4 regions of the Rhizobium sp. 57MFTsu3.2 genome follow, and region 1 is predicted to be linked to each of the others. Evidence: riboswitches for the same ligand, from Rfam matches in the RefSeq annotation. Region 1 holds a riboswitch; each other region holds the start of a gene.
What was found. A riboswitch is a leader RNA that binds a small molecule or an ion and turns the genes downstream of it on or off. The one in region 1 is predicted to bind cobalamin.
Positions count from the first base shown of each region.

Region 2: it holds a riboswitch for cobalamin, as region 1 does, so the genes downstream of both, AF71_RS19210 (CbtB domain-containing protein) here and bluB (5,6-dimethylbenzimidazole synthase) in region 1, are expected to answer to the same signal.
Region 3: it holds a riboswitch for cobalamin, as region 1 does, so the genes downstream of both, cobU (bifunctional adenosylcobinamide kinase/adenosylcobinamide-phosphate guanylyltransferase) here and bluB (5,6-dimethylbenzimidazole synthase) in region 1, are expected to answer to the same signal.
Region 4: it holds a riboswitch for cobalamin, as region 1 does, so the genes downstream of both, nrdH (glutaredoxin-like protein NrdH) here and bluB (5,6-dimethylbenzimidazole synthase) in region 1, are expected to answer to the same signal.

Region 1 is NZ_JDWI01000003.1:170,187-172,380, reverse strand. It holds gene AF71_RS04980 (DUF2865 domain-containing protein) at 1-261, shown strand, start outside; gene bluB (5,6-dimethylbenzimidazole synthase) at 268-957, opposite strand; cobalamin riboswitch at 997-1,179, opposite strand; gene AF71_RS04970 (PD40 domain-containing protein) at 1,206-2,039, opposite strand.
Region 2 is NZ_JDWI01000018.1:108,722-110,915, forward strand. It holds gene AF71_RS19205 (histidine phosphatase family protein) at 267-830, opposite strand; cobalamin riboswitch at 888-1,025, shown strand; gene AF71_RS19210 (CbtB domain-containing protein) at 1,054-1,263, shown strand; gene AF71_RS19215 (CbtA family protein) at 1,277-2,020, shown strand; gene AF71_RS19220 (hypothetical protein) at 2,062-2,194, shown strand, end outside.
Region 3 is NZ_JDWI01000003.1:47,592-49,785, forward strand. It holds gene AF71_RS04345 (chloride channel protein) at 1-338, opposite strand, end outside; cobalamin riboswitch at 586-983, shown strand; gene cobU (bifunctional adenosylcobinamide kinase/adenosylcobinamide-phosphate guanylyltransferase) at 1,112-1,636, shown strand; gene cobW (cobalamin biosynthesis protein CobW) at 1,642-2,194, shown strand, end outside.
Region 4 is NZ_JDWI01000013.1:27,491-29,684, reverse strand. It holds gene nrdE (class 1b ribonucleoside-diphosphate reductase subunit alpha) at 1-226, opposite strand, end outside; gene nrdI (class Ib ribonucleoside-diphosphate reductase assembly flavoprotein NrdI) at 196-609, opposite strand; gene nrdH (glutaredoxin-like protein NrdH) at 620-841, opposite strand; cobalamin riboswitch at 1,090-1,313, opposite strand; partial or broken gene AF71_RS15420 (5-methyltetrahydropteroyltriglutamate--homocysteine S-methyltransferase) at 1,435-2,070, opposite strand.

The DNA of each region.
Region 1 (2,194 bases):
TACTATGAGCGGATGCGAAAAAGCCAATCGATCAGCGAACCGCCGCAACAAGGATCGATCACCACGATCGAAACCAAGAAGCCCGAGCCAGCGAGCAAGGTCGCCGCCCCGGCTGCACCGCAGCCTCAGGTGCCGGACAGGCCATATGATCCGGCGACCAACAAGGTGCGCCAGATCGGTCCGCAGTTCTTGGCCGGCGACCAAGGCACAATCGACCTCAAGCATCCGGCAAAGCCGGGCCCTCAGCCGCAGCAGCAATAGCCGCCCTCAGTCCGCTGGATTGTCCCAGCGATCCGTAAACACCAGTTCCTCCAGCAGCAATCGCTGGCGCCATCCTTTGACGGCGAGTTCCGGCTGGTCATAGAACCGGTCGACATAGCCGACGCAGAGCCAGGCAACGATCTCGACCCGATCAGGAACACCGAGGATGTCCTTGATATCGGACTCGTGAAAGATACTCACCCAGCCGACCCCCACGCCTTCGGCGCGGGCGGCGAGCCACAGATTCTGCACGGCGCAGACCGTGGAGTAGGAATCCATCCGCCGATTGTGCGTCCTGCCAAGAACGACATCGCCGCAGCGGTCCGGATCGCAGGTCACGCAGATGCTGAGCGGTGCGGTTCGGATGCCCTCAAGCTTCAGCGAGCGATAGAGCTGTTGCCGCCCGCCTTCGAACATCTCGCCGGCCTCGCGGTTGGCGCGATTGAAGGCCTGCCACGCGGCCTCCTTCACCTTGTCATCGCGCACCAGGATAAAATTCCAGGGCTGCATGAACCCAACGGACGGCGCGTGATGCGCGGCCGTCAGAAGCCTTTTGACGACGTCGTCCGGTATGGCATCCGGGAGAAACTCGGAACGCACGTCGCGTCGCGTCGAAATCGCCCTGTAGACGGCGTCGCGTTCCTCGTTCGAAAAGGCTGCGGCTCCCGACAGGGAGCCTGAGTGGTCTGGTCGCATCGTCAATCCCCAACAACACAACCGCCCGCAGTCCACGCGGGTCAGTCTATGATGTCGGGCCGGTCTTCTGACTTGGCGTCATCCGACTGCCGCGCCTTCCCGGTACTGGACCAGTGGCTCTTTGCGGCAGCCGTCAGCCTTACAGCGTTGGGCACGTTTCGGTCTTTCACCGAATTCCCGATTCTCCCGCCTGCGACGGGCACCCGACGGACGCGTCTATGCCTATAAACCCTGGCCGACGCAATCCCTTAATCCGAGACGGGAAAGTAGCGCACATAGGCGAACTCATCACCTGACGGCGACCAGTTGGGCACGTTGATCGTTCCCTGCCCGCCGAAGAGATCGAAGAGCGTCGTCAGGTTTGCGCCATCCATGTCCATCAGCCGCAGGCGAACATCGAGATCGCGTGGATGGTCGAACACATCAGGATCGTAAGAAAGGATCAGAACCTTGTCGTTGTTGGGCGACGGATGGGCAAACCAGTTCCCATAGTTGTCACTGGTGACCTGCTCGAGACCGGTCCCATCGGGATGGATTCGCCAGATTTGCATGAGGCCGGTGCGGCTAGAATTGAAGTAGATCCATTGACCGTCGGCGGAATAGTCCGGCCCGTCATTGCGCCCCTCGCCGTGGGTCAGCCGCTTTTCTTCGCCGCCGTCAACGGAGATCGTGTAGATATCGAACAAATCGTTGCGGATGCCACAATAGGCGAGTTGCTTCCCGTCGGGCGACCAGCCGTGCCAATAGGATGGCCGATTTTGCGTCACCAGCCGCGGCGTACCACCTTCGGCCGGCAGCACATAAATCGTCGACTTCCCGAATTCGGTTTTGTCGGAGATGACGATCTGGCGGCCATCGGGCGAAATGCCGTGGTCGTTGTTGCAGGTCGTCGCAAAGCCGGTATCGACCTTGCCGACCTTGCTCGAACCATCAAGTGCGAGACGGTAGAGGAGTCCGTCGCCGTTCAACAGTAGATAGGTCCCATCCGGCGAAAAGTTCGGCGCCTCAACGAGTTGCGTGGTTTGCCAGACGACGCGCGCCTCGCCTGTCCTGATGTTGTAGATCTCAACGGAACTGCGCAATCTGAATCCTCCTGAGCATCGAATCCGCCAGACCTACGACGGCTCGCCACTCAGCACAAGCAAATGCGCCTGACCGAGAATCTGCTCTGGAGGTAGCTCCTGCGTGATGGGCGTTTTATCCACCGATCACAAATGCGGGAAACCTAGCGGTTCAT
Region 2 (2,194 bases), on a different contig from region 1:
AGCCGCGGTGAAAAACGAGGCGAGCGCTTGTCGCTCGCCTGTTGTTCTCAAAGTCTGGTTAGAAGGGTGACGCTGACGACGAGCAGGAGAAGCATCCCGGCGCCAGTCATACGTAGCAGACGCGAGCGTCGCATCCGCGCGCCGCTCCAATCATAGGGCATGCAAAGTCCTCCTTGGGGCAAGGATTGACAGCCCGACGGTGTCGGGTCGAAAAACTATCGCATCGATTGCTTGCGTAAGGCTGGACTAAATTATCGCCCTGAAAATTAGGTGGTTTGTCCTTCGAAGCGCAGGGACCAGCGGCTTCCGTTGCTGGTCATGTGAGCGACGGCGAGCGGTTCGATATCGGTAATCCAGAATGATGACAGGGGGGCATTCAGCGTGCCGATGATGGCTGCTCGGATGACCGCCGCATGGGTAATGGCGATGATGTTACCGCCGGACTGCAAGTGCTCGCGCATCCAGCCGTTTACACGCATGCACACGGCAGCGATCGCCTCGCCACCATGCGGTGCTTCCTCCGGTTGCGCCATCCAGGCGGCAAGGTTCTCGGGTTCCGCTTGCTGGATCTCGGCGATCGAACGGCCCGCCCAGCGGCCAAAATCGCAATCGGCGAGCGCCTCGGAAACTTCCGGCTGCAAGCCAAGCGCGCCGGCCGTCTGCCGCGCGCGCAGCGTCGGGCTGGCGAAGACGCTGTCGGCGTGCCGCAGGCGTGGGGTGATTGCCCGTGTGGCAATGATTGCCTTTTCATTCAGCGGTTCGTCCTGCGGGAAGCGCGCCTCGCGGTTGGCGGCCGTCGGGCCGTGGCAGATCCAGGTAAGGCGCGTCATCACGTTCGTTGTCTCCGGATATCGGGGAGCGTGGTCCGCCGCTGCATGAAGTTTCGTTGACAGGTTCGAAGCGGCAGATATAACGGTGATGTTGTGGGTTTGGAAACCGGTGAAATTCCGGTGCGGTCGCGCCACTGTGATCAGGATGAGGATACCTCGGACTGGAAGTCAGACCCTGCCACGCAACGATTCTCGACTGAACGCGTCATTCCAGGAGGAATACATGTCTGACACTACTTTTGCGCCCGTCGCCGCACCGGCTCCGATTCCGGTTGGCGAGCTTTTGCCTTGGGCCATCTTCGGCGGTCTACTGATGCTCATCGCCATCTATTTCGTCGGTACCGAAGAGGGCGCGATGGCGCTTTTCAACGGTATGTACGTGCACGAGTTCGTGCATGACGGCCGGCATCTCCTCGGCTTTCCCTGCCACTAAGGGAGTTCCGGACATGGTTGGAAATCTTTTGCTTCGCGGCATGCTCGCGGGGGTGATCGCTGGCGTCCTCGTTTTCGCCTTTGCGCATACTTTCGGCGAGCCGCTTGTCGACCAGGCGATCGCGTTCGAGGAGGCGGCCGCCCAGGCGGCGGGTGAAACTGCTGAGCCTGAAATCGTCAGCCGCGCCACGCAGGCGGGCCTTGGCCTCTTGACCGGTGTAATGGCCTACAGCATTGCTGTCGGCGGCCTGTTTGCCCTCGTATTCGCCTTTATCCAGGGGCGGTTCAGCAATCTGAGCGCCCGCGGGACCTGTGCCGTCATCGCCGTTGCGGCGTTTGTCGCTATCGTGATCGTACCCAACATAAAATATCCGGCCAATCCGCCAGCAGTCGGCAATCCCGACACCATTGGCGTCAGGACCGAGCTGTTTTTCCTGATGATCGTCGTTTCGATCGCTGCGCTTGTAGCGGCAATTGCGCTTGCACGCCGCCTCACGCCGCGGTTCGGTATGTGGAATGCGGCAATCGCGGCAGGTCTGGCCTATGTCGGTTTCATCGGCCTCGTGCAGTATCTGCTGCCGCCGATCAACGAGGTTGCGGAGAACTATTCGGCTATGGTTCTCTGGCGTTTCCGTACGACCACGATCGGGATGCACGCCATCCTATGGGGCGTTCTTGGCCTGGCCTTTGGTGCTCTGGCCGAGCGCAAGCTCGGTGCCGCACCCAGGCTCAGCGCTCGCGCGTCGGTCTTCCATTGATCGGAGAAGGCCCCGGAGCAATCCGGAGCCTGTCCTCAGAGATGACCAGTCGGCGTCCCATTTTTCTTGTAGCCATGATTGCTGTCCTGCAGCTTTGGTCCGTCGCGGCCGACGCGCACCAGCGGAGCAGCAGCGGTTCCCAAAGCGGCATCGCGATCGCCGAGATCTCACATG
Region 3 (2,194 bases), 120 kb from region 1:
TCGATCGGATCCACCATCGGCTTCTTGCGGGTCTTGGCAAGCACGAACAGCAACAGACCCAGGAGAATGCCGCCGCAGACCGGCGCCGTCAGCAACAGCAGCTTGTTGTCGATCTGCGACGAACTCAGTCTCTCGACGTCGCTGATTCCGAAGATCAGGCTGTGCATTTCGCGGGAAATGAGACCCATACCGGTCACCGCCAAACCCGATATGACACCGACGATCGCGCCGGCGATGACCATCCCCATCTCGCTGCGGCGCAGCAGGGCGCGCATCCGCCCGATATCGAGAAGGGTATGAAACGGACCGAAGCGGCGAATATCGATTTTGAGGAGCATGGCAGGAAAACTAGGCGGGCGCAGGCGCGTTCAAGTGCGAGGAAGGGAGGGGCAAATCAGTGGCGCGACCCGCTTGCGATGCAATTGCGGCAAAAGACCGGCGCGGACAATAATTATTTATGACGTAAGCCACTGATAAAAGACGATAAATCTTGTAGAGTAGGTCGACTTGACAGCGTTTCGCGGCGATGACGGCAATCTTAGGAGCGACGGCTTTTGATTGACTTCAGGAGTGGCCTTGCCTAACGATGACGCCATAACGGATGGTTCCGGACCGGTTGAATCGGTGCGGATGAAAAGGGAATGTGAAGCGGTGGACCCAATTCGGGCACCGTCATCAGAGCCGACCCCGCGACTGTAGAGCGGTCAGGGTTTTCCGTCCGGCGTTGGTTTCGCGTGGCTGACAGCCTGCAAGGGTGCAGGCGGGCTGTGCGAAAGTGGCGACGGAAAAGTCACTGGCAGTGCATCATGATCAACCGGGGCAGGACGCCTCTTACGTCTACGAATCGTCCGCCTTTTCATGAAATGCAGCCGGGAAGGCGAGGAAGATCCGCTGGCACGATCTGGGGCGACCGGTTTCCGGTTTGCCCCGATCGCGGCCAAGACCCGCGAGCCAGGAGACCTGCCAACTGTGCCGGGCGAAAAGCCCATTCCTGGGTGATGCCCGCTGCCAGCACGGAGGTTGTCATGGCTGAAAGACAGATTTGCCGGCTGCGCTCCGCAGTCGTTCCGGTCTCTCGCGGAAGGCTTCCGAAGATCGGTCAGCGTTTTCCATGAGCCCGATATCATCAGGCGCGACTTTCATCCTGGGCGGCGCGCGCTCGGGCAAATCGCGTTTTGCCGAGCAACTGGTCGTCTCGAGCGGCCTGGAGCACCATTACGTGGCGACCGGTCGGGCTTGGGACGACGAGATGCGCGCCCGGATCGACAAGCACAAAGCCGATCGCGGCGATCTCTGGCATACCCATGAAGAGCCGCTGGATCTTGTCGGCTGCCTGCGGGCGATCGATGGCGAGAAGCGGGCAGTTTTGGTGGATTGCCTGACGCTTTGGATCACCAATCTGATGATGGAAGACCGCGACATAGGGGCGGAATTTGCCTCGCTTGTGGCGTATCTGCCGACGGCACGAGCCCGTCTCGTCATCGTTTCCAATGAGGTCGGTCTCGGTATCGTGCCGGAAAACCGCATGGCGCGGGAGTTTCGGGACCATGCCGGCCGTCTGCATCAAATGATCGCGGCCGAGGCCGTGGATGTGTATTTTATCGCGGCTGGACTGCCGTTGAAGATGAAGGGTTGAATTTCATGAACCAGCAGAAAATTCCGGCGACCGTGATCACGGGTTTCCTCGGCGCCGGCAAGACGACGATGATCCGCAATCTGCTCTCCAATGCCAACGGTAAGAAGATCGCGCTTATCATCAACGAATTCGGCGATCTCGGCGTCGACGGCGACGTGCTCAAGGGCTGCGGCGCGGAGAACTGCACCGAGGATGACATCATCGAGCTCACCAATGGCTGCATCTGCTGCACGGTTGCCGACGACTTCATTCCGACGATGACCAAGCTTCTGGAGCGCGAACAGCGCCCCGACCATATCGTTATTGAAACATCCGGTCTCGCGCTGCCGCAGCCGCTCGTTGCGGCGTTCAACTGGCCTGATATCCGCACGCAGGTCACCGTCGATGGCGTCGTTACCGTTGTCGACAGCGCCGCCGTTGCCGCGGGCCGCTTCGCGGACGATCACGATGCCGTCGAGGCTCGTCGGGTCGAAGACGAGTCGCTCGACCATGAGAGCCCGATCGAGGAGCTTTTCGAGGACCAGCTGACCTGCGCCGATCTGATCGTACTCAACAAGA
Region 4 (2,194 bases), on a different contig from region 1:
TGACGAGGTAATCGAGCTTCTCCCTGAGATTATGGAAGAACACTGTATTCTGGTTTACGTGCTGCAGGAAATACTGCTTGGCCGCTTGCCGATCCTTGTCGAGCTGAATCCTTCCGTCCTCGTCATAGAGGTTCAGCATCGCGTTGAGCGCGTGGTAGTCGAGCGTTGCGTCCGCCACCTTCGTATCCGCCACCTTCACAGGGCGTTCGAGAACTGCCGTGTCCAAAATCGTTCCAATCCATGTTTGACATTGGCGACATCCTCCACGGTGCCCAGAAGCTCGAACCTGTAGAGGTAGGGCACCTGACATTTCCTTGCGATGATGTCGCCGGCAAGCCCGTAGGTCTCGCCGAAGTTGCTGTTGCCCGCGGCAATCACGCCACGGAGGTTCGAGCGGTTCGCCGCATCGTTGAGGAAACGGATCACCTGCTTGGGGACGGCGCCCTTGCCGCCGTCGCCGCAATAGGTCGGGACGATCAGGACGAAGGGACGTTCCGCCGTAAGCGTGAGCTCGGCGCCGATCGGAATCCGCGATGCGGGCAGCCTGAGTTTTTCGACAAAGCGGCGGGTGTTCTCGGATCTGCTGGAGAAATAGACGAGCTCACCCATCGGCCGATCCTCAGGCCAGAGCGTTGATCATATCAGGTCGGAAGCCAGCCCAGTGCAGGTCACCGGCAACGACGACGGGAACCTGACGGTAGCCGAGACCCTGCACGAGCTCGTAGGCCGCGGTGTCGGTCGAGACGTCGATCACGTCATAGTTGATCCCTTGCCGATCGAGCGCGCGTGTGGTCGCCGTGCACTGAACGCAGGCGGGCTTGCTGTAGACGGTGATGGTCATGGTAATCCTCATGTCAGATAGGCGGGCGATAGCGATCGGACATCCTCCGACGTCCGGCCAAAAGTGAGCGATGATGAAGGCAGCCGCTTGCGGTCGCCGGACGCTCAGGCGCCCGTCATTCGCGCGGACGGATTTCGAAACTCAAGATCATAAGACTTCACCCCGAAGTGGCTCATGCGGCGGTCAGGGGAAGCGGCACGCACGGCAACATCCCGCACGCAATCGCGACCTTCCGGACACCCCGCCCGTGGACGTTTGCGTTGCAAGGCAGGTCTCCTGGCTTGCGGATCATCACATTCGATCTGCCTTCCCAATGCCCTCAAGGCGTTCAGTGGACCTATCGATCGAATGCTCGCCGCTCACAGTTGCGGGGGCAGCTCCGGCATTGCTCGACCCATCATGGGCCTCACGCACCGTATTCCCGTCTTAGCTTCCGACGCGAATCGGAAGAACCTCGAACACAAGATATAGTATACGAGGCGAAAATCGCGTCAACGGATACCATCAGACAGACGCAGAAACGCTGGGGACAAATAATGAAGGCAACGAAGCCGGACCTTCGCCCGGCTTCGGGGTTCGGTGGCACGGTAGGGCTAGCCCTCTACCGCGGCTACTTCGCGCAGGCTGCGCGCGGCTTTCACCATATTGACGAGTGCGGGTTTGACCTCTTCCCATTGCGGGTTTTCAAGCCGCAGTCCGGGTTGACCCAAAGTTGGCGGTCGCTCAAATGTGTGCGCGCCAGACTGATCAACGCTCGCATCTCCTCGGCATGAGGAACCCGCGGCTTGTCATAGACACCTGGTCCGATTTCGTTCGGATAACCTTCTCCGACGAATGCATCGAGCAGTTCCATTTTCGACCTTGACGTCTCGATCGAGATCCCATCCGCGTCCATCGCGGCGATCGAATCCATGATGTCGTTGAACTCGGAATAGCACATGTGCGTATGGATCTGCATGTCGTCCGCCACGTCGCTGGAGCAAATTCGGAAGCACTCGACAGCCCAATCGAGATAATGCTGCCAGGCACCCTTCCTGAGGGGAAGGCCTTCGCGTAACGCCGCTTGGTCGATCTGGACCATCGCCGGCGCCCGCTTGTTCGAGATCCTTCACCTCATCATGGATGGCGAGCGCGATCTGTCGGCAGACGGTCTCGCGAGGCAGGTCGTCGCGAACGAGGACCAGTTGAAGAATGGTAACCGGTCCCGTCAGCATCCCCTTCATGGGCTGCGTTCAAGCCAGGCAAGCAGGCTTCCCCTCACTTCGGTCGTGATCTCGAATTGTACGGGACGTCCGGTCTTTCGCTGGACGACCATGGCGCGGGTTCGAATTTCTTGAACGAGAGCCCCGATTT